4 regions of the Streptomyces sp. NPDC111520 genome follow, and region 4 is predicted to be linked to each of the others. Evidence: riboswitches for the same ligand, from Rfam matches in the RefSeq annotation. Region 4 holds a riboswitch; each other region holds the start of a gene.
What was found. Region 4 has a riboswitch for cyclic di-AMP ahead of ACZ7MY_RS14355 (M23 family metallopeptidase). Riboswitches for the same ligand answer to the same signal wherever they lie in the genome.

Region 1: another riboswitch for cyclic di-AMP. It lies ahead of ACZ7MY_RS05060 (M23 family metallopeptidase); the one in region 4 lies ahead of ACZ7MY_RS14355 (M23 family metallopeptidase).
Region 2: another riboswitch for cyclic di-AMP. It lies ahead of ACZ7MY_RS30620 (C40 family peptidase); the one in region 4 lies ahead of ACZ7MY_RS14355 (M23 family metallopeptidase).
Region 3: another riboswitch for cyclic di-AMP. It lies ahead of ACZ7MY_RS18740 (transglycosylase family protein); the one in region 4 lies ahead of ACZ7MY_RS14355 (M23 family metallopeptidase).

The regions. Positions count from the first base shown of each region.
Region 1 is NZ_JBVKBW010000002.1:223,700-229,369, forward strand. Features, by position in the region: gene ACZ7MY_RS05050 (caspase, EACC1-associated type) at 1-1,903, shown strand, start outside; gene ACZ7MY_RS05055 (extracellular solute-binding protein) at 1,900-3,324, shown strand; cyclic di-AMP (ydaO/yuaA leader) riboswitch at 3,542-3,681, shown strand; gene ACZ7MY_RS05060 (M23 family metallopeptidase) at 3,867-4,991, shown strand; gene ACZ7MY_RS05065 (hypothetical protein) at 5,109-5,390, opposite strand; gene ACZ7MY_RS05070 (DUF6227 family protein) at 5,514-5,670, opposite strand, start outside.
Region 2 is NZ_JBVKBW010000015.1:57,818-63,487, forward strand. Features, by position in the region: gene ACZ7MY_RS30615 (hypothetical protein) at 1-244, shown strand, start outside; gene ACZ7MY_RS30620 (C40 family peptidase) at 309-1,442, opposite strand; cyclic di-AMP (ydaO/yuaA leader) riboswitch at 1,451-1,608, opposite strand; gene pcrA (DNA helicase PcrA) at 1,870-4,311, shown strand; gene ACZ7MY_RS30630 (M23 family metallopeptidase) at 4,361-5,670, opposite strand, start outside.
Region 3 is NZ_JBVKBW010000007.1:250,665-256,334, forward strand. Features, by position in the region: gene ACZ7MY_RS18730 (putative bifunctional diguanylate cyclase/phosphodiesterase) at 1-27, opposite strand, end outside; gene ACZ7MY_RS18735 (SAM-dependent methyltransferase) at 24-839, opposite strand; gene ACZ7MY_RS18740 (transglycosylase family protein) at 1,048-2,187, opposite strand; cyclic di-AMP (ydaO/yuaA leader) riboswitch at 2,190-2,381, opposite strand; gene ACZ7MY_RS18745 (aldo/keto reductase) at 3,014-4,021, shown strand; gene ACZ7MY_RS18750 (GNAT family N-acetyltransferase) at 4,086-4,718, opposite strand; gene ACZ7MY_RS18755 (peptidylprolyl isomerase) at 4,812-5,309, shown strand; gene ACZ7MY_RS18760 (phospholipase) at 5,373-5,670, opposite strand, start outside.
Region 4 is NZ_JBVKBW010000005.1:456,903-462,572, reverse strand. Features, by position in the region: gene ACZ7MY_RS14360 (M16 family metallopeptidase) at 1-894, shown strand, start outside; cyclic di-AMP (ydaO/yuaA leader) riboswitch at 1,225-1,381, shown strand; gene ACZ7MY_RS14355 (M23 family metallopeptidase) at 1,397-2,158, shown strand; gene ACZ7MY_RS14350 (GntR family transcriptional regulator) at 2,392-3,084, shown strand; gene ACZ7MY_RS14345 (HPr family phosphocarrier protein) at 3,302-3,583, opposite strand; gene ACZ7MY_RS14340 (bifunctional acetate--CoA ligase family protein/GNAT family N-acetyltransferase) at 3,706-5,670, shown strand, end outside.

The DNA.
Region 1 (5,670 bases), on a different contig from region 4:
CCCGTACGACCCGGTCACCGTGCAGCGCCTCGGGGTCCGGCTGCGCGAACTGGCCGCCGAGTACGCGGCCACGCTCGACGAGCGCGCGGACTACGACCCCTGGTTCCCGACCGAGCGCTCCAGCAACAGCGCCGGCGACACCGTCCTGTCGCAGGCCCGGCTCACCCCGCGGCCCGCCCGCGGGACCCGCTGGCGCGCGCCGTTGCGCCGGCTCGCCCAGTACGCCGGCTTCACCTGGACGTGGACGGCGGGCCCCCACCAGCCGCTCTGGCACCGGGCGGTCGGCATCGGCGCCGCCCTGGCCCTGCTCGCGGGCGGCGTCACCGGCTGGACGTGGGCGCACCGCCCGGCACCGCTGTGCCCCGCACCGCTCGAACTGCGGGTGCTCACCTCGCCGGAGACGCGCGCCGCGCTCACCTCCGTGCTGGACGCCTTCCAGGACAGCGAGGACGCCGGCCCCACCGCCTTGCTCGGCGGCCGGCCCGAAGGCTGCGGCCAGATCAACACCACCGTCTACGCGGCGCCCGCCGACCGCACCATCGCCGCCTTCCGCGCCTCCGCCGCCTGGGCCGAGCCGGAACGCGCCTGCGAGGACGAGGACGCCGGGGAGTGCGCGATGCCGCTGCGGGACGTCGGACCCCACCCCGACGTGTGGATACCGGCGGCCGGCACCGCCCTCACCCAGGTCCAGGCCGAGACCCGGCGCCCCGAGAGCGTCGTCGCCCTCGGCCGGCCGGTCACCCTCGCGCACTCCCCGGCCGTCGTCGCCGCGACCACCTCGCTGGAGGGCGTCGGGCGCACCGGCAGCACCGCGCAGCAACTCGTCGACGCCGCCCACGCGCAGGACGTGGTCGTCCGCAGCGCGGAACCGCACTCCTCGGACGCCGCCCTCGACCAGCTGCTGCACCTGGCACCCGGCACCCGGATCACCACCGACGCCGTGCCCCCGGCGGACGACCGGGCCCTGGCCTGCTCGGCCCGCACCTGGCTGGTCGAGCGGCGCGGCACCCAGCAGGCCCTGCTCACCGCGGAGTCCACCCTGGCCGCCCTCGTCACCCCGACGCTGGAGTCCCATCCGCCCTGCCTGGGCGACCAGTCGGACCCCTACACCGCCTACTACCCCTCCGACGTGCCGCCCCTCGACCTGACCCTCGTACCGGTGAGCTGGGAGACCGGCCGGGCCGACCGCGCCGATCGCGCCGAGGCCGTGCACCGCCTCGCCGCATGGCTCGGCTCCCGCCCGGGGCAGCGGGCGCTGGCCGCGCAGGGCTTCCGTACGGACGTCAGCGGGACGGCCGAGGCCGGCGACACCCCGCTGGACAGCGCGATCTTCGTCGCCGACCCGCGGGCGGGCGGCCGGCCGCCGACCCGGAAGGACATCGAGGCCGCGCTGCGGGACCACGGCGAGGCCGCGGGCACCCGGCGCGACGTCCTCTTCGCCGTCGACGTCTCCAGTTCCTCCTACTCCGGCGCCAACGTCCCCGTCGTGCGCTCCGTGCTGGCCCGCGCCTCCGGCTACCGGTACGGTATCGCCGCGGTGCCCGGCCGCACCCTCCTGCCGCTGGGACCGAACGACGCCGCCGCGCGGGACGCCGCGATCCGCGCGCTGGCACCGGTCGAGCGGGACGCCCCCGTGGCCGCCGCCCTGCGCCAGTGGTCGCGCGCCCTCGCGGACTCCCCCGGGACCCTGATCGTCCTCATCACCGACGACGAGGACAGCGCCCGCGAGGAGCCGCCCGCCGTGGACGTCCCCGTTCTGGTCGTCTCGCTGGAGAGCTACGGCTGCTCGCTGCGCTTCAACAAGGCGGTGACCGAGGGCGGCGGGGCGTGCCTGGCCGCCACGCAGGACCTGCCGAACCGGGTCGCGGAGACCATCACCCGCCTCACCTCGGGAGGGTCATGACGGCCGAGAGGGTCACCGGGTCCACCGGAGTCATACGGGTCACGAGGCCCGGGGGAGCCGCCCGCCGCCGGCGCCGCCGCACCCTGGGCGTCGTGCTCCTGCTGGCCACCGTCCTCGCCACCGCCGCCTGCGGAGGTCCCCGCCCCGCGCCGGCCCCGGGGCCCGACCGCTCCCGGCCGCTGATCGTCGCCAGCGATGCCGACCTCACCGCCGGCGGGCGCCCCGGCGTCCGCCGCGCCCTGGTCGACGAGTGGAACCGGGCCAACCCGGACCGGCCGGCCCGGCTCGTCGAGCTCCCCTCCGCCTCCGACGAGCAGCGCAGCGAGCTGATCGGCGCCTTCCAGTCCGGCACCGCCGCGTACGACGTGGTCAACCTCGACATCAGCTGGATCCCCGAGTTCGCCGACAGCGGCCTGCTGCGACCGCTCGACCCCGCCCTCGTCGACGGGGACTTCCTGCGCCAGGCCGCGGACGCCGGCCGCTGGAAGGGCCGCACGTACGCGGTGCCCTTCAACACCGACGTCGGACTGCTCTACTACCGCACCGACGACCTCGCCAAGGCCGGCCGCCGCCCCGCCGACCTGCGCGGCTACGCCAAGATCGGCGACCTCCTCGCCGACGTCCGCCCGCTCGGCCACGCCGCCTACACCACCCAACTGCGCGCGTACGAGGGCCTGACGGTCAACACCCTGGAGACCTTCTGGACCGCGGGCGTCGAACTCGTCGACGGCGACGGCCGCTACACCGGCACCGAGGACGGGCTGCGCGAGGGCCTGGACGAGCTCGGCCGGGTGGGCGCCGCCAACAACCTCAACCCGGAGTCCCTGGAGGCCGACGAGTCGGTCACCCTCGCCCAGTTCACCGAGGGGCAGAGCGTGCTGATGCGCAACTGGCCGTACGCCTACAACCGGCTGGACGCCGCGCTCGCCCCCGGCGTCCGCTTCGGCGTGGCCCGGCTCCCCGGCGTCGCCGCCCTCGGCGGGCAGAGCCTGGGCGTCGCGGCCACCAGCGACCGCCCCGGCGACGCAGCGGACCTGATCCGCTTCCTGACCGGACGCAGCGCCCAACATGCCCTGCTCAGAGCGGGTTTCGCCGCCGCGCGGCGCTCAGCATACGGAGCCGGGGATGTCAACTGTGACGATCCTCACGACCCCCGCGCCTGGTTCTACGACCGCCCCGCGGGCCGCGGCTCCGAGCCCTCCCCCTCACCCGCCGCCGCGACCCCCGGGTACACGACCCTGCTGTGGTGCGCGCTGCAGGCCGCCAGGGCCCGTCCGGCGACCGCGCACTACGTCACGTTCACCCGGGTCCTGCAGCGTGAGGTGCACGGAATGCTCGCGGCGCACCGCTCCACCGACGCCACGGCGGAGCGTCTGGACGGCCGTCTGGGGCGCGCGCTCGGCGGCCGGGGTCCGGGGTGACCATCACTGCCCGTGAGCGCGGCACTCCCTTCCGCATAACGACTGATGCACACTCACATTTCCCGTAGGTCACGGCAGTCACGGCGCAATGTCCGGTTCCGTCCTGTCCATCCCCATAGATTCCCGTCATGAACTCGCTTGAGTGGCTTGGAATTGGCGGGCGCCTCTATTAACGTTCGATAACGCAGCGCGGTCGTCCCGCCGCCGTCAGGGCGGCGCCGTGCGCTTGCCGAATCCCGTCCGCGGGAACCGGGGAACCACTTCCTGGGGTGAATCGGGGGCCTTCCGAGGTCCTCGTAGGAGACCTTCCTGCTCCGAACCCGTCAGCTAACCCGGTAGGCGAGAAGGAAGGAAAGGAGCGCGCCCGCGTGGCGTCGAACGAGCCTGCCCTGATACCCGGACAGCAACAGGGGTCCGCGACCGCGTACTCCGAGTGGGACACCGCCGAGTGGAACATCGCCGCCGGCTGGAATCCCCCGGCAGCCGAGCAGGCACCGCCGACGAAGAACGCGATCGACGGCTGGGACACCGGGCAGTGGAACATGGCCGCCGGCTGGCTCGCCGCGGCCGAGGCGACGGGCTCCCAGGACGCAGGCGCCGTCGCCGACGCCACCGTCGCGCAGCACGAGCCCGCCCGGCACGAGACGTACGAGACCACCGCGCACGAGGCCTACGAGCCCGCCGCCCCCGCCCAGCCGCGCCACGAGGACATCAAGGCCTTCGACGCCTTCGGGAACACCCGCGACATCGAGGCCGCGCCCTACGAGGGCCCGGACGCCGAGCCGTGGGACCCCTCCGAGGAGTCGGCCGGCCCCCTGCGCGGCCGCCACCGCGTCGCCAAGCAGCGCTCCCTGGGCCGCGGTTCGGCCGTCTTCGGCGTCGCGGCCGTGGCCGTGCTCGGCGTCGGCGGGGTCGCCACCGCCGAGGGCAAGAACCCGCTCCCGGTCTCCCTCCCGCACCTGCCCGACGCGTCCCAGCTGCCCGGCATCGGCGCGCTCGTCGAGGACGACAGCGCCCCCGAGGCCAAGCCCGTCGCCGAGGCCCTGAGCCCCGACGCGGGCGAGGCGCTGCGCAACCGCATCCTCGACCAGGCCCAGCAGCAGCGGAACGCCGCCGACAAGGCCGCCAGGACCGCCGCGCAGCAGGAGGCGTCGGCCAAGGCCGCCAAGTCCGCCGCGCAGGAGCGGGTGCGGGCCGAGGCCGCCGCCAAGAAGAAGGCCGCGGCGGAGGCAGCGAAGAAGCTGGAGGCCGAGCGCCTGGCCGAGCTCGCCAAGAGCTTCGTCAAGCCGGTCTCCTCGTACACGCTGACCGCCGGGTTCGGCGAGTCCAGCTCGCTGTGGGCCAACACCCACACCGGCCAGGACTTCGCCGCCCCGACCGGCACGCCGGTCAAGGCCATCCACAGCGGCACCATCACCGAGGCGGGCTGGGCCGGTTCGTACGGCTACCGCATCATCCTGACCCTCGACGACGGCACCGAGCTCTGGTACTGCCACCTCTCCTCGATGATCGTCACCTCCGGCAAGGTCAGCACCGGTGACACCATCGGCCGCGTCGGTGCCACGGGCAACGTCACCGGCCCGCACCTGCATCTCGAGGTGCGCCCCGGCGGCGGCGACCCGATCGGCCCGATGGGCTGGCTGCGCAGCAAGGGCCTCACGGTCTGAGGCGACCGGTCGCGCGACCGGCCGGCCGCGTACGACCGCACCGACTCCGGCGGTCCTGGTGACTCCCCCCGTCAACCAGGGCCGCCGGTCCTTTTCGAGGCGAATTCCCCGTCGCCGCTACGGGACGACGAAGTTGTAGATCTCCGAGATCCGGGGCGGTCCGGTCGGCTCCGGGAAACCGGACTCCTTGGCGGCGGGCATCATGATCTCCATGAAGGCCTCGAGCGCCTGCGCGGTCTGCCAGACGTTCACCAGCCGCAGCCCCTCGTTGGTGATCACGGCGGCGTGGGAGAGCAGCCCGGACGGCGGATGCTCGGGCCCGAACCCCGCGCGGTGGTTCGCCTCCTCGTACTGCAGGGCCGTCACACCGGGGAACTCGACCTCCGCCAGGACCGGCATGGGAACCTCCCGCCTCCCAACGACACGCCTACGCCCCAATTTCCTCCGGCTGCACCCCGGCCGCAATCCGGAACGCGGCCGGGGACAGGGTCAGAACGGGGCGTTCGCGCGGTGAACGCGTGGTCAGAGCGCCTCCAGCCGTACGTCCGCCGAGTCGCAGGCCGCCGTCTCGTCGGCGTAGACCTCGCACACCGGCCGCCCGTCGGGGGTCATCGTGTGCTCGACCTCCCACAGGCTGATCTCCTCGCCGGTCTCCAGCAGGAAGGCGTGCTCGTACAAC
Region 2 (5,670 bases), on a different contig from region 4:
CGTGCCGGGCATGCTGCACGGCGCGCTGACCATGCTGGTCACGGGTGTGCTGCTGGTCGGCCTCAACCAGGCCGACGACCAGCCGGTGAACAACATCAAGATCGGCGTGAAGCTCGCGGTCCTGGTGGTGGTCCTCGGCCTGGTCTACGTCAAGCGCGACGAGGAGAAGGTGCCGGCGGCGGCCTTCGGCACCGTGGGTGCGCTGACCACCGCCAACATCTTCATCGCGGTGCTGTGGACCTGAGCCCGGCCGGCGGCGGCCGGACGGGGGCCCGGGCTCGGGCTCGGGCTCAGGTTCGGGCTCGGGCTCAGGCCATCCGGGCGTAGCCGTAGATCGGCATCTCCGTGATCGGGGCGATCTTCACCACGCTCCCGGTGTGGGGGGCGTGGATCATGTTGCCGCCGCCGATGTACAGGCCGACGTGCGTGATGTCGGAGTAGAAGAAGACCAGGTCGCCGGGTTGCAGCTGGTCCGCGCTCACCCGGATCCCGAAGTCGACCTGGTCGTAGGTCACGCGGGGGATCGAGACGCCCGCGGCGCCCCAGGCGGCCTGGGTCAGGCCCGAGCAGTCGTAGGAGTTCGGGCCGGTGGCGCCGTACACGTACGGCTTGCCCAGCTGGGCCCGCGCGAACTCGATCGCCTTGGCCGCCTTGGCGGCGTAGGTGCCGGACGGGGCGGTGGAGCCGGTGGAGCCCGTGGACGAGCCCGACTCCTTGGCGGCCGCCTCCTGCGCGGCCTTCTCCTTGGCGGCGATCTCCGCGGCCTTCGCGGCCGCCTCCTCCCGGCGCTTCTTCTCCAGCGCCGCCAGCCGTGCCTTCTCCTGCGCGGTGAGGCTGTTGAGCAACTTCTGCGCCGCGGCGAGCTTCTGCTTGACCGAGGTCTTCTCCGCGTTCAGCCGCTGCTGGGCCTCGGTCAGCTTCTGCAGGCTCTCGACGGCCTCGGAGCGCTTGGCCGTCGTCTCGGCCTGCTCGGAGCGGAAGGTCTCCAGCGCGTGCTCCTGGCGGTCGGACAGGCGGTCCATCAGGTGCGCCTGGTCCAGGAACTGCTGCGGGTCGGAGGTGAGGAGGAAGGTCGTCGTCCCGTCCAGGCCGCCGCCGCGGTACTGCGCCGCGGCGTACTCGCCGATGGTGCGGCGGGCGGCGTTGAGCGTCTCGGTCCTGCGGGCCACCTGGTCCAGCAGCGCGTCGGCGCGCGTGCGCTGCCGCTCGGTCTGCTCCTTGGCGCCGTTGTAGCGCTCGGTGGCGGCCTCGGCCTGGTGGTAGAGCTTGTCGACCTGGGCCTTGACCTCGGTGATGGAGGGCTTGTCGGGTGAGGCGGGCGCCGCGCTCGCGCTCTCGCCGAAGAGGGTGACGGTCGCCAGTGCGGCGGTCGTGAGTCCCACCGCGGCCCGGGGGCCGGGGACGGTCAGCGCGCGCGGGCGCGGCTTGCGGTGCGTCGCCAAGTCAGGCGGCTCCTTCCGTGGACCGCCTACCGGGTTAGCTGTCGGGTTCGGGCTTCGGAAGGCCGCCCTACGGTGCGGACGGGCGCGCTGCGCTCGTACGGACCGATTCACCCCAAGGTCGTGGGTCCCCGGCTCCGGCGGTCGCCGGACTCAGCGGAGGCGGCCCGTGACGGCACGGTCGCCGCCGCGTGGAGCGGACCGCCTGATCCGGCACGGTAGTCAACTGCAGGGGTCCGTGGGAACCCTGGTGTTCGAATTGTCCGCAATCATTTCGTGACCTTCGTCATTCGGGGCCGCGAAAGGGGGCGTCCGGTCGTCACGCGTTCGCCGGGGACGGGCACCGGGCGACTTCCGGACGCCCCCGGAGGGCGCGGGCTCGGGCAAGCGGCGCAACGCTGTCCGTCCCACGGCCTAGACTCGGGAGGCGATGAGCAGCCTCTTTGACGACAGCTTCCTGGCCGGCCTCGAACCAAGGGAGGAGGAGCCCCCGCCGCCTCCCGAGGAGGAGCCCGGCACGGTCCCCGACGACCTCTTCGAGGGGCGCTTCGACGCGCCCGTCGACCGGGACGCGTACTACCGGGACGGCGCCCACCGCCCCGTCGTCGACCCGGCCGCGCTGCTCGACGGGCTCAACGAGCAGCAGCGCGCCGCCGTCGAGCACACCGGCTCCCCGCTGCTCATCGTCGCGGGCGCCGGCTCCGGCAAGACCCGGGTGCTCACCCACCGCATCGCGTACCTGCTGGGCGCCCGCAAGGTCCACCCCGGCCAGATCCTGGCGATCACCTTCACCAACAAGGCCGCCGGCGAGATGAAGGAGCGCGTCGAGCAGCTGGTCGGCCCGCGCGCCAACGTGATGTGGGTCTCCACCTTCCACAGCGCGTGCGTCCGCATCCTGCGCCGGGAGTCCAAGAGGCTCGGCTTCACCTCCAGCTTCTCGATCTACGACGCGGCCGACTCCAAGCGCCTGATGGCCCTGGTCTGCCGGGACCTGGACCTGGACCCCAAGCAGTTCCCGCCGAAGTCCTTCAGCGCCAAGGTCTCCAACCTCAAGAATGAGCTCATCGACGAGGAGACCTTCGCCGACCAGGCCGAGAACCCCTTCGAGAAGAAGCTCGCCGAGGCATACGCGATGTACCAGTCGCGGCTGCGCGAGGCCAACGCGCTCGACTTCGACGACATCATCATGACCACGGTCAACCTGCTCCAGGCCTTCCCGGACGTCGCCGAGCACTACCGGCGCCGCTTCCGGCACGTGCTGGTCGACGAGTACCAGGACACCAACCACGCCCAGTACACCCTGGTGCGCGAACTGGTGGGCACGGCGGGCGGAGACGCGCAGGAGGACGGCGAAGGGCCGGCCGAGCTGTGCGTGGTCGGCGACGCCGACCAGAGCATCTACGCCTTCCGCGGCGCCACGATCCGCAACATCCTCCAGTTCGAGGAGGACTACCCGCAGGCCCGCACCATCCTGCTGGAGCAGAACTACCGCTCCACCCAGAACATCCTGACCGCCGCCAACGCCGTCATCGAGCGCAACGCCTCCCGCCGTCCGAAGAACCTGTGGACGGAGGCCGGGCAGGGCCCGGTCATCACCGGCTACGTCGCCGACCAGGAGCACGACGAGGCGCAGTTCATCGCCGACGAGATCGACCGGCTCACCGACGCCGGCGACGCCCGCCCCGGCGAGGTCGCGGTCTTCTACCGGACCAACGCGCAGTCCCGTGTCTTCGAAGAGGTCTTCATCCGCGTCGGCCTGCCCTACAAGGTCGTCGGCGGGGTCCGCTTCTACGAGCGCAAGGAGGTCCGGGACGTCCTGGCCTACCTGCGCGTGCTCGCCAACCCCGAGGACACCGTCCCGCTGCGCCGCATCCTGAACGTGCCCAAGCGCGGCATCGGGGAACGCGCCGAGGCGATGGTCGACGCCCTCGCCTCACGCGAACGGATCACCTTCCCCGCGGCGCTGCGCCGGGTGGACGAGGCCTTCGGCATGGCCGCCCGCTCGGTCAACGCCGTCAAGCGCTTCAACGAGCTGCTGGAGGAGCTGCGCACCGTCGTGGACTCCGGCGCCGGCCCCGCCACCGTCCTGGAGGCCGTGCTGGAGCGCACGGGCTACCTGGCCGAACTCCAGGCCTCCACCGACCCCCAGGACGAGACCCGCGTCGAGAACCTCCAGGAACTCGCGGCGGTGGCCCTGGAGTTCGAGCAGGAGCGCACCGAGGAGGAGCCCGGCACGCTCGCCGAGTTCCTGGAGCGGGTCGCCCTGGTCGCCGACTCCGACCAGATCCCGGACGACGACGAGGGCGGCGGCGTCATAACGCTGATGACCCTGCACACCGCCAAGGGCCTGGAGTTCCCGGTGGTCTTCCTGACCGGCATGGAGGACGGGGTCTTCCCGCACATGCGCGCACTCGGCCAGACCAAGGAGCTGGAGGAGGAGCGGCGGCTCGCCTACGTCGGCATCACGCGGGCGCGGCAGCGGCTGTACGTGACGCGGTCCACCATGCGCAGCGCCTGGGGCCAGCCCTCGTACAACCCGCCCTCGCGCTTCCTGGAGGAGATCCCGGAACCGCTCATCGAGTGGAAGCGCACGGGCGCCTCCTCGGCGCCCTCCGCCTCGGTGTCGGCGGCGGCCTCGATGCTGTCGCGGTCCCCGTCGAAGAGCGGCCCCTCCGGGTTCGCGACGCGGCGCACCCAGGACCGCCCGGTCATCTCGCTGGCGGTCGGGGACCGGGTCACGCACGACACGTTCGGGCTGGGGACGGTCGTCGCGGTCGACGGCAGCGGGGAGAAGGCGAAGGCCACCATCGACTTCGGCGACGAGCGGCCCAAGGTGCTGCTGCTGCGGTACGCGCCGGTGGAGAAGCTCTGAGCGGACTGCCGGGGTCCCGGTCCCGCCGCGGTGGGGCCGGGGCCGGGGCTCAGCGCGGGTCGATGCCGTGCTTCAGCATCCACTGCAGCGGGTCGATGGCCGCGCCGCCGGCCGGACGCACCTCGAAGTGCAGGTGCGGGCCCGTGGAGTTGCCCGAATTGCCGGAGTAGGCGATGACGTCGCCGGCCTTGACCGAACCCGAGCGGATCTTGGTGCTGCTCAGGTGGCAGTACCAGGTCTCGGTGCCGTCGGGGGCGGTCACTATCGCCATGTTGCCGTAGGCGCTGTTCCACTGGGTGCGCACGACGCCGTCGGTCGCGGCCATCACCGGTGTGCCGTAGTTCACCGGGAAGTCGATGCCGGTGTGGACCGACATCCAGTTCACGCCCGCCTGGCCGAAGTAGGCGCTCAGCCCGTGCTGCTTGACCGGGAGCAGGAACTTGGGGCGCAGCTGCTCCTTGAGGGCCGCCTCCGCGGCCTTCTTCGCGCGCTCCTGCGCCTGGCGCTCCTTGAGGTCGATGCGCTCCTGGTTGCGGCTGGCGCGGTCGGTGAAGTCGTCGACGTCCCGGTTGACCCCGGCGAGCTGCTGGTCGAGCTTGCTGGTCGGGACGTCGGCCGCCGCCTCCGGGGCGCCGTCGGCCTGGGTGCGGCTGGTGTCGGGGTCGTCGGTGTTGACGGTGACGGCGGCCGCGCAGGCGACGCCCATCACCGCGACGGAAGGGACGGCGACCGTGAGCAGGGCCGAGCGCCGGGCCTGCCGGCGCCTGCGGCTCCCGCCGCCGCTTCCCCCGCGCGGGCGCGGCAGTGCGGCCACGGGGGCGCTCTCCTCGGAGCCGTGCTCCGGTTCCGCCTCCGGCTCGGTGTCGTCCTCGGCGTCGTCGTAGGCCTCGGGCTCGTACGCGTCGGGCTCGTACGCCTCCGGCTCGTAGTGCTCGGCCGCGTAGTGCTCCGGGGTGTGGGCCTCGGCCCCGTACCGCTCCGGATGCTGCTCGTAGGCGGCGGCCTCGGGAGCGGGAGCGTGGGCGTGCGCGGCCTCGGGCTCCTCATAGGCGGCGTGGACGGCCGTGTGCTCGTAACCCGTGTAGTCGTACGCCGCCGTCGCCTGCGTCTGCGAGGGGTCCAGGTACCAGGTGCCGGTGGTCGCGCCCGTGTGGTCGGCGTAACCCGGGGTGCCGGTGGTCTGCCCGGAGGGCCAGTAGCCGGTCGCGGTGCTGTCGGCGGTGGCGTCGTAGGGCGCGGTGGCGTAGGACCCCGTGTCGTAGGCGGGGTAACCCTGGCAGGAGCCGAAGAGGGGATCGTCATCCGTGTGAGCGGCACCCATGGGCGCGTAGGAGGCGTCGGAGAGCCCCTCGTACCCAT
Region 3 (5,670 bases), on a different contig from region 4:
CGGGCCGGGTGCTCTCGTCACCGTCACGCCTTGCGGCCGACGCCCGCGAACCCGCTGAAGACGACCGGGTCGAGCTCGTCGTCGTCCGTGCCGTCGGGGCGCCACAGCGGCGGGGAGACCAGGCCGGGTTCGACGAGGTCGAAGCCGTCGAAGAAGCGCTCCACCTCGGCCCGCGAGCGCATGATCAGCGGCGAACTCGCGCTGCGGTAGACGTTCTCGACCCGCTCCCCCTCCTCGGGTGCGCGCGGGCCTCCCTCGACGGAGGCGTGGGTGACGACCAGCAGGCTGCCGGGGGCGAGGGCGTCGCGCAGCTCCGCCACGGCCTTGGCCGGCTCGTCGGCGTCCTCGAGGAAGTGCAGGACCGCGACGAGCAGCAGCGCGACGGGGCGCTCCAGGTCGATGAGCCCGCACACCTCGGGGCTGTCCAGGATGTCGCGGGGCGAGCGCAGGTCGGCGGCGACGATGGCGGCGGCGTCGCTGCCCTCCAGCACCGCGCGGCTGTGGGCGACGGCGACCGGGTCGTGGTCGACGTAGACGACGTGGGCGCCGGGACTGGCGGCCTGGGCGACCTCGTGGACGTTGCCGAAGGTGGGGATGCCGGAGCCGATGTCGAGGAACTGGGTGATGCCCTGGCCGACGGCGAAGCGCACCGCCCTGCGCATGAACGCCCGGTTGGCCTGCATGATCTTCGGCAGCCCGGGGAAGGCCTCGATGGCCCGCCGTCCGGCCTCCCGGTCGACCTCGAAGTTGTGCGAGCCGCCCAGGTAGTAGTCGTAGATCCGGGACACGCTCGGCACGGAAAGATCGATGCCATGGGGGGCCCAGGCGGGACGCTCCATCAACGGCTCCAGCTCGTGGTCGGCGATCGGGACGAGTGGTCGTGGACACGACCACGTGCGTCAGAGGCTACTGACCGACCGTTCGAGAAGAACAAGAAATGGAAATATTCGATCCGTTTTCGGTCACAGACCAAAGGCATGTGCCCTGTTCCCGACAAGAGGGGAACAGGGCACACGCTTACCGCCGGATGACGGTGGATCGGTTCGATCAGACGTTGACGCCGTGGGCGCGCAGGTACGCCAGCGGGTCCATGTCGGAGCCGAAGTCGGGGGTGGTGCGGACCTCGAAGTGCAGGTGCGGACCGGTCACGTTGCCGGTGGCGCCCGACAGGCCCAGCTGCTGGCCGGCGGAGACCGACTGGCCGGCCGAGACCGACAGCGAGGAGAGGTGGGCGTACTGCGAGTACCGGCCGTCGGCGTGCTTGACGACGACCTGGTTGCCGTACGAGCCGCCCCAGCCCGCGGAGACCACGGTGCCGGAGGCGATCGACTTCACCTTGGTGCCGGTCGAGGCGATGAAGTCGACACCGGTGTGGTAGCCCTTGGACCACATGGCACCGGCCTGGTGGTAGGCGGTCCCCAGCGTGACGCGGTCGAGCGGGGTGGTGTAGCCGGAGGCGCTCGCCGCCTTGGCGGCGGCCGGGGCCGCCTTCGCGGCCTTCGGCGCGGCCTTGGTGGCGACCTTCTCGCCCAGCGACAGGACCTGGCCCGGGTAGATCAGGTTCGGGTTGCCGCCGATGACCGACTCGTTGTCCGCGTACAGCTGCTTCCAGCCGCCCTCGACCGACTGGGCGCCGGCGATCTTGGACAGGGTGTCGCCGCCGGCGACCTTGTAGGAGCCGCCCGCGCTCTTCGGCGCGCTGGTGGAGGACTTCGGCGCATCGGCCTTAACGGCGGGAGCGGCCGGCTTGGCGGCGGGCTTCGCGGCGGTGCCGGAGACGCTCTCCGGGGTGGCCGACGGGTCGGCCATCGCCTTGGTCAGACCGGCCTTCGGGCCGCACACGGGCCAGGCCTGCGGGCCCTGGGTCGCCAGGACCTTCTCCGCGACGGCGATTTGCTGCGCCTTGGTCGCGAGGTCGGCGCGCGGCGCGTACTTCGTGCCGCCGAAGCCGGCCCAGGTGCTCTGGGTGAACTGCAGGCCGCCGTAGAAGCCGTTACCGGTGTTGATGGACCAGTTGTTGGTGCTCTCGCAGGCCGCGACCTTGTCCCAGACGCTCACGGGAGCGGCGTGGGCACCGGTGGCGCCGACGATCGGGAGCGCCACGGCCGCACCGGTGGTGCCGGCCAGCGCGCTGATACGGGTGATACGGGTGTTCCGCGGACGACGGTGCTTTCCCTTACCGGGCATGCCGAATTCCTCTCCGACGCCTGCGAGGTAAGCTGTCGGGTTCGGGCTGGAGATGCCCGGCCGCAAAATGGCACACCAAATAAAGGCATGTCGCTGCGACTTCACCCCTAGCCGTCCCGAGACCAACGGGAACGGCAAACTACCTGGGTCCCCCGCTCCTGCCGTGCGGTCTTGTCATCCGGCGTCCGGGCGGCGGCAGGACTAGGCGTTCCGCCCGGAAGAATCTCGCAGGCATTTGTCCTGCGAGATCTGGAAGCTAAACGACGGAATCGTTCCGGAGCAAGGAGCGGAATCACGCCCCCCGGCGGACCGCAAGTCGATCATTCGCATCTGTGACTTTACGTGAGAAGTGTCCGCTCTGCGTAGGCGAAAATTTGGCCGACGGTAATCGGCCGATATCGCCCGGTGAAATTCAGCAGGAAATGTGGACGATGCGTCGCCCGCGGTTTCCGTTGCGTGACCGGTACGTGACACCCATCACGTACCGATTGCCTACGCATGCACTGTGGGCGCATATGTCCGGTTAGGCACCTCAATGCCGGATAAGGCGGGACCTGTTGTGGTTCAACCCGCCCCCGGCCGCGGCGCCCTGACTGCCCGCCCGAACGGGCACCCCCGGTCCAACCGCCGGGGGCGGCCGGCGATTCCCGGATGCGCGGTTCACACGCCGCCGTTGGTGTGGCGTGCGCCACAACCGCCCCCGCGGCGGGGTGAGAAGAGCAGGCGGACGGCGGGCCGCGTCCGGAGAACGGACGTGACAGCGCCGATTCACCGACGGTAGCCTCCCAATCCCGCACATTTTCTTACATCGCCCGGGAGCCCTCGCGTGCCCTACCTCGCCGCCGACGACCGCTACGCCTCGATGGAATACCGCAGGACCGGGCGCAGCGGGGTCCTGCTGCCCGTCGTGTCCCTGGGCCTGTGGCACAACTTCGGCGACACCTCGCCGCTGGAGAACCAGCGCGCGGTGCTGCGCCGCGCCGTCGACCGCGGCGTGGTCCACATCGACCTCGCCAACAACTACGGCCCGCCCGCCGGCTCGGCCGAGGCCAACTTCGGCACGCTCTTCGCCCAGGACTTCCGGCCTTACCGCGACGAGCTCTTCATCGCCACCAAGGCCGGGTACGACATGTGGCCGGGCCCCTACGGCGAATGGGGCAGCCGCAAGTACCTGCTGTCCTCGCTCGACCAGTCCCTGGGTCGCATGGGCCTGGACCACGTGGACGTCTTCTACTCGCACCGCTTCGACCCGGACACGCCCCTGGAGGAGACCATGGGCGCCCTGGACTCCGCGGTCCGCCAGGGCAAGGCCCTCTACGCCGGCATCTCCAACTACCCCGCGGAGGCGCACCGCCGCGCCACCGAGATCCTGCGCGGGCTGGGCACCCCGCTGCTGATCCACCAGGCGGCCTACAGCATCCTCCAGCGCGACCCGGAGGACGGTGTCCTCGACGCCGTCGGCGACACCGGCACCGCCCTCATCGCGTACTCGCCGCTCGCCCAGGGCCAGCTCACCGACCGCTACCTGGACGGTGTGCCGGCGGACTCCCGGATGGCGCTCGGCCACTTCCTCAAGCGCGACGCCCTGACCGAACGGAAGCTCGGCCTCCTGCACGCCCTCAACAAGCTCGCCGGGGAGCGCGGCCAGACGCTGGCCCAGCTCGCGCTGACCTGGGTGCTGCGCGACCCGCGGGTCGTCTCCGTGCTGATCGGCGCGAGCAGCGTCGCCCAGCTCGACCAGAACCTCGCCGCGCTCGACGCGGGCCCGCTCGGCGCCGACGAGCTGGCCGAGATCGACCGCCTCTCGGCCGAGGCGGGCGTCCGCATCCCGTGACGGCGGCTCTCCGCGCGCAGGGGCCGGCTCCCGCGGGAGCCGGCCCCTGCGCGTCGGTGCCGGGTCAGCCGAGCCGGGCCTCCAGTGCGGCGCGCACGCCGGGCCACTCCCCGGCGAGGATCGAGTAGTACGCGCTGTCGCGGACGGTGCCGTCCACGGCGAGGGTGTGGGCCCGGCGGATGCCCTCGAAGCGGCCGCCGATGCGCTCGATGGCGGCCCGGGAGCGTGCGTTGCGCGCGTCCGTCTTCAAGGTGACGCGGAGCACACCCCACACGTCGAAGGCGTGGGTGAGCAGCAGCAGCTTCGCCTCGGTGTTGCAGGGGGTGCGCTGGGCGGACGCGGCGAGCCAGGTGCTGCCGATCTCGGCGACCGTGGGCACCGCGCCGGTGCGGGGCACGGAGCGGCCCGCGGGCCAGGCGGGGGTGGCCGTCCAGTAGTCGAGGTCGAGGAAGCGGGTGGAGCCGATCAACGCGTCGCGCCGGACGTCCCGTACGGCGAAGGGGAGTGAGGCCCCGGTCGCCTGCTCTTGGAGGGCCTCCTCGATGTAGCGCGCCATCGCCTCACGGTCGTCCGGCACCTTGGTGAAGGCGTAGGTGTCGCGGGATTCGCCGGCGGCGTGCAGCAGCCCGTCCGTGTGGGTGCCGCTCAGCGGTTCCAGGCGGACGTGCCTGCCTTCCAAGATCACGGGTTCGGGCATGCCCCGGATCGTGCTGTCCGGCCGGGTCGCCCGTCAAGCGCGTTTCCGCGGGGCGTGTCGGAGGCCCGGGTCCCAGGATGCGAAAATGGGGGCATGAACAGCAACGACGTGTTCTTCGACATCACGATCGACGGCGAGCCCGCCGGACGGATCGTGTTCACCCTGTTCGACGACGTGGTCCCCAAGACCGCGCGGAACTTCCGTGAGCTCGCGACCGGCGAGCACGGTTTCGGCTTCGAGGGCTCGCACTTCCACCGCGTGATCCCCGACTTCATGCTCCAGGGAGGCGACTTCACCGCCGGCAACGGCACCGGCGGCAAGAGCATCTACGGCGAGAAGTTCGCCGACGAGAACTTCCAGCTCAAGCACACCAAGCCCGGCCAGCTCTCCATGGCCAACGCGGGCCCGAACACCAACGGCTCGCAGTTCTTCATCACCACGATCGTCACCGACTGGCTCGACGGCAAGCACGTGGTCTTCGGCGAGGTCGTCGAGGGCATGGACGTCGTCAAGAAGGTCGAGTCGCTCGGCTCGCGCACCGGCGCCACCAGCGCCCGCATCGAGATCGCCAAGTCCGGCACGGTCGCCTGACCCTGTCCCACGGTAGCGGCCCGGCACCGGAGCTCCCGGTGCCGGGCCGCCGTGCTCCGCGGGTCAGCCGAAGGCCTTGACCGCCTGGTAGTAGGTCCACGCGGTGCTGTTGCAGGCGGTCGCGGTGGCGCCGCCGTAGTTCGCGCAGATGCGCTTGAGGTCCTCGTAGAAGGCGCTGTCGAGGCGGCTCTTGTTGGCGGAGAAGGTGCCCATCGCCTTGTAGTTGCGGTAGCCGAAGTCGTGCCGGGCGCAGGAGTTCTGGAACGGGAAGCCGAACGGGTTGTCCGGGGAGCTGCTGCAGTAGTCGGTGGACCAGTCGAAGCCGTAGGCGGCCCAGGCGCCCTGGTTGCCGCGGGCCGAC
Region 4 (5,670 bases):
CTGTCCAAGGAGCTCTTCGCCGCCGAGCTGCGCTGCTCCCGGCCGCGCCAGGGCACCGAGGAGACGGTCGCGCGCATCGACGCGGAGGCCGTCCGCGCCTTCTACGACACGCACGTGCGCCCGTCCACCTCCACGGTCGTCGTGGTCGGCGACCTCGCCGGCATCGATCTGGACGCGCTGCTGGCGGGCACGCTGGGGGAGTGGAGCGGCAAGCCCGGCGAGCGCCGCCCGCTGCCGGCGATCACCGCGGACGACACCGGACGCGTCGTGATCGTCGACCGGCCCGGGTCGGTACAGACCCAGGTGCTCATCGGACGCGCCGGGGCGGACCGCCACGATCCCGTCTGGGCCGCCCAGGTGCTCGGCACGTACTGCCTCGGCGGCACGCTGACCTCGCGCCTGGACCGCGTCCTGCGCGAGGAGAAGGGCTACACCTACGGCGTGCGGGCCTTCGGGCAGGTGCTGCTCTCCACTCCCGAGGGCACCGGGGCCTCCCTGCTGGGCATCAGCGGATCCGTGGCGACCGACGTCACCGCGCCCGCGCTGGCCGACACCTGGCAGGTGCTGCGCACCCTGGCGGCGGAGGGGCTCACCGACGAGGAGCGCGACGCCGCCGTGCAGAACCTGGTGGGCGTCGCCCCACTGCGCTACGAGACCGCGTCGGCGGTGGCCGGCACCTTCGCCGACCAGGTCGAGCAGTCCCTGCCGGACGACTTCCAGGCGCGGCTCTACGAGCGCCTGGCCGTCACCGGCACGGTCGAGGCGACGGCGGCGGCCGTCAACGCGTTCCCCCTCGACCGGCTCGTGGTCGTCCTCGTCGGCGACGCCTCCGTCATCGCGGACCCGATCCGCGAGCTGGGCATCGGCCCGGTCGAGGTCGTCACGGGCGGCTGACCGTTATCGCACACCGCGGCCCCGGGCGCCCTCGCGGCACCCGGGGCCGCGGTGTGCGGGTGGCCGGGGACGGCCGCGCCGGTGGTCCGTGACGCCGGTCACCCGGTCCGCACCGCGTCCCCACCCCTCCTCGCCGCCGCAGCGCGGGGGCCTTCCGCGGGCGCGCGGACCGCCGCGGAGCTGCGGCGTCGCGGTATTGCGGACGGTTGCGACCGGTTGGCGGCCGGTGTGGCATCCCGCACATATTGCCGGATTTTTTTGGAACGGGAAGCAACGCCTGGTTAACGTCCTCGGGTTGCCCGGCGGAAGCAGCCGCCTCCCGCGGCACCGGAGCAACGATCGCCGAGTCCCCGTCGGGCGTGAGCCTGGGGAGCCGGGGACCCACACGAGAAGTCCCTGGGGTGAATCGGGCGGCGTGCCGTCGCCCGTAGGAGACCTTCCTGCTCCGAACCCGTCAGCTAACCCGGTAGGCGAGAAGGAAGGAAAGGATCTCCGCCTGCCCATGGCGTCGTTCTCGATACGTTCCACCCTGGCCGGCGCCGCCGCGCTGACCACCGTCACCACCGGCGCGTTCGTCGTGCCCGCCGCGGCTGCCGACGCCGGCACCGCGGGGTCCGCCTTCGCCCGTTGCGCGGCCGTCGCCGACGACCTCGCCACGCACCTCGCCGACCAGGCCTCGGCCCAGCACCGGGCCGCCGTCGTCGCCCAGAAGCGCCATGACGCCAAGGTCGCCAAGGCCAGGCGCGCCGCCCGTGAGCGTGCCGCCGAGGAGGCCGCCGCCAAGGCGGCCAAGGCCAAGGCGGCGCGGAGCGGCACCGCGCACGCGTCGCGGAGCGCCGCGGCCGGCCGGGGCACGCTCGGTGGCTGGACGCTGCCGGTCGCCGGTTCCATCGGCACGCCGTACCACGCGACCAGCAGCCTGTGGTCCTCCGGCTACCACACCGGCGTCGACTTCGTGGCCTCCGTCGGCACCCCGGTGCACGCCGCCGGTGCGGGCACCGTCGTCGAGGCCGGCTGGGGCGGCTCGTACGGCAACAACATCGTGATCCGCCACGCGGACGGCATGTACACCCAGTACGGCCACCTGTCCTCGCTGGGCGTGTCCGTGGGTCAGACCGTCTCCGCGGGCCAGCGGATCGGCCTGTCGGGCGCCACCGGCAACGTGACCGGGCCGCACCTGCACTTCGAGGCCCGTACGGCCCCGTCCTACGGCTCCGACGTGGACCCGCTGGCGTACCTGCGCTCCAAGGGCGTCCGCGTCTGAGCGACCATCCGACCATTCCCCTCCCCCCACCCGAAGGCCCCGGTCCCCCCGCCGGGGCCTTCGGCATGCCGGCGTTTCCCGGCCGCGGGTGTGTCCGAAAACGCTCCATGAATTCAGGACGCCCGTCGGAATCGACGCCGCGCTGGAATAGAGTCGCGGCAGAAACGCCGGCTCCTCCGTTGCGCGCGGATCAAAAGGACGGCCGTCGGCGCGCACCGGAAGGAATCTGCGATGTGGGGTCGGACGTGAACGGGAGCGGCGCTGCGGGCCGCCGGATTTCCGCCGCAGCCGTGTGCGCGGCGATCCGTGACGACATCGTCAGCGGGTTCTTCGCGCCGGGCAGCCGGCTGACCGAGGAGCAGTTGGCCAAGCGCTACGGGGTGTCCCGGGTCCCGGTGCGCGAGGCGCTGCGCACCCTGGAGTCCGAGGGCTTCGTGCGCACCCGCCGGCACGCCGGGGCGTCCGTCGCCGAGCCCACCGACCAGGAGGCCGCCGACCTGCTGGACATCCGTGCCCTGCTGGAGCCGCTGGGCGCCGCCCGGGCGGCGCAGCGGCGCACCGAGGCCCATGTGAAGGTGCTGCGCGGACTCGTCCGGCTGGGCCAGGAGCGTTCACTGCGGCGCCAGTCGTCGGACCTGCCCGCCCTGGACGGCTGGTTCCACGAGACGCTGGCCCAGGCGTCCGGCAGCCCGACTCTGGTGGCGCTGCTGACCCAGCTGCGGCACAAGATCGCCTGGGTGTACGCGGTGGACACCCCGGACCGCGCCGTGGAGTCCTGGGCGGAGCACGGGGCGGTCGTCGACGCGGTGGCGCGCGGTGACGCGGAGCGGGCCCGGCGGCTGACGGCGGACCATGTGGAGCGGGCGACGGCGGCACACCGGTTGCGCCGTCCGCAGAGCACGGGGCGCGGCGCCGCGGCGCGGTGAGGAATCCGAAACACGCCGTACACATGTCGAGTGGCCGGGTTTAACAGAAGTGCCGTATACAAAGCGGGGAATGGTGTGCGGAGGTATTTCCGCGTTCCCCGCGCAGTGCGCCGCCGGGAATTCCCCCGGAATGACGGAGGGGCGGGTCCCGAACGAAATCCGGCCGGATTTCGTTCGGGACCCGCCCCTTTTGCCGTACCGCGCTGCCGCGCGTGTGTCAGACGGTCTCGGGGAGCTCGTCCAGCCCCTCGGAGACGAGCTTGGCGAGGCTGTCCAGAGCGGCGTCCGCGCCCTCGGCGTCGGAGGCGAGCACGACCTCCTCGCCGCCGGCCACACCCAGGCTCAGCACGGCGAGCATCGAGGCGGCGTTGACGGGGGCGCCGTCCGCCTTCGCGATGGTGACGGGCACACCCACGGCGGTGGCGGCGCGGACGAAGATCGAAGCGGGACGTGCGTGCAGGCCCTCGGCCCAGCCGATGGTGACGCGGCGCTCAGCCATGGTGTTGCCCTTCGGGATCGTTCCTAAGGAGGTCTAGACCAGTCTGCCATGCCTCGGACACCGGTCCGTCCCCACATCGTCGCACCGGTTCCGCGGCGGGCGGCGGCCCGTACGCTGGGGCCATGACGACGCCGTCCGACGCAGAGCGCGACTACCCGGTCCACTGGGAGGCGGACGTGGTCCTGCGCGACGGCGGGATCGCCCACGTCCGGCCCATCGCGCCGGACGACGCGGGACGGCTGGTGAGCTTCTACGAGAAGGTCTCCGACGAGTCCAAGTACTACCGCTTCTTCGCGCCCTACCCCCGGCTCTCCGACCGGGACGTGCACCGCTTCACCCACCACGACTACCGCGACCGCGTCGGCCTGGCGGCCCTGGTCGGGGGCGAGTTCATCGCGACCGTCCGCTACGACCGCACCGACGACCGCGAGGCCGAGGTCGCCTTCCTGGTCCAGGACGCGCACCAGGGCCGCGGCGTGGCCTCCGCCCTGATGGAGCACGTCGCCGCGGTGGCGCAGGAGCGCGGCATCCGCCGCTTCATCGCCGAGGTGCTGCCCGCCAACCGAAAGATGATCAAGGTCTTCACCGACGCGGGCTACACCCAGCAGCGCAGCTTCACCGACGGCGTCGTCCGGCTCGAGTTCGACCTGGAGCCCACCGAGCGGTCCCTCGCCGTCATGCGTGCCCGCGAGCAGCGCGCCGAGGCCCGTTCCGTCCAGCGGCTGCTCGCCCCCGCCTCGGTCGCCGTCATCGGCACCGGACGCCGCCCGGGCGGCGTCGGCCGCGGCATCCTGCGGAACATCCTCGCGGGCGGCTACACCGGGCGCGTCCACGCCGTGAACCGCTCCTTCCCCGAGGACCGGCACACCCTCGAACCCGAGGGCGTCCCCGCGCACCGCTCCGTCGCCGAGATCCCCGACGGCGTCGACCTCGCCGTGATCGCGGTACCCGCCGACGAGGTCGCCGAGGCCGTCGACGCGTGCGGCCGGCACGGCGTCCTCGGCCTGCTGGTGATCTCCTCCGGATACGCCGAGTCCGGCGCCGAGGGCCGCCGCAGGCAGCGCGACCTGGTACGGCTGGCGCTCGCCCACGGCATGCGGGTCATCGGCCCCAACGCGTTCGGCATCCTCAACTCCGCCGAGGACGTCCGGCTCAACGCCTCCCTGTCGCCCGAGACCCCGGACGCCGGCCGGCTCGGGCTGTTCACCCAGTCCGGGGCCATCGGCATCGCCCTGCTGTCCGGGCTGCGCCGCCGCGGCGCCGGGCTGTCGTCCTTCGTCTCGGCGGGCAACCGGGCGGACGTCTCCGGCAACGACATCCTGCAGTTCTGGTACGACGACCCGGCCACCGACGTCGCCCTGCTCTACCTCGAAACCCTCGGCAACCCGCGGAAGTTCTACCGCCTCGCCCGGCGCACCGCCGCTGTCAAACCGGTCGTCGTGGTCAAGGGCGCCCGGCATTCGGCGGCCGCCCCGCCCGGACACGCCGTGCCCCCCGCCCGCATCCCCGACGGCACCGTCTCCGCCCTGCTGCAGCAGGCCGGCGTCATCCGCACCGACACCGTCACCGAGCTCCTCGACACCGGGCTGCTGCTGTCGTGCCGGCCGCTGCCCGCCGGACCCCGCGTCGCGATCCTCGGCAACTCCGAGTCCCTCGGGCTGATCACCTACGACGCCTGCCTCACCGCGGGCCTGGAACCCGGCCTCCCCCTCGACCTCACCACCGCCGCCGGACCGGAGGACTTCCGGGCCGCCCTCGCCGCGGCCCTCGCCGACCCCGCCCACGACGCCGTCGTCGTCACCGCCATCCCGCGCGTCGGCTCCGAGCTCGCCGAGGTCCCCGCCGGCAGCGACGACCCCGCGCTGGCCGAGGCCCTGCACGCCGCCGCGGACGGGCCCGGCGCCGGCAAGCCCGTCGTGATCGTCCACACCGCGCTGGAGGCCCTGGCCACCCGCCTCGCGGCCGTCCGCATCCCCGCCTACGGGGCCGCCGACCGCGCCGTGAAGGCCCTGGCCCGGGCCGCCGCCTACGCCCGGTGGCGCAGGGACGCCCAGGAACCGGGCAGGGTGCCGGAGTTCGAGGACGTC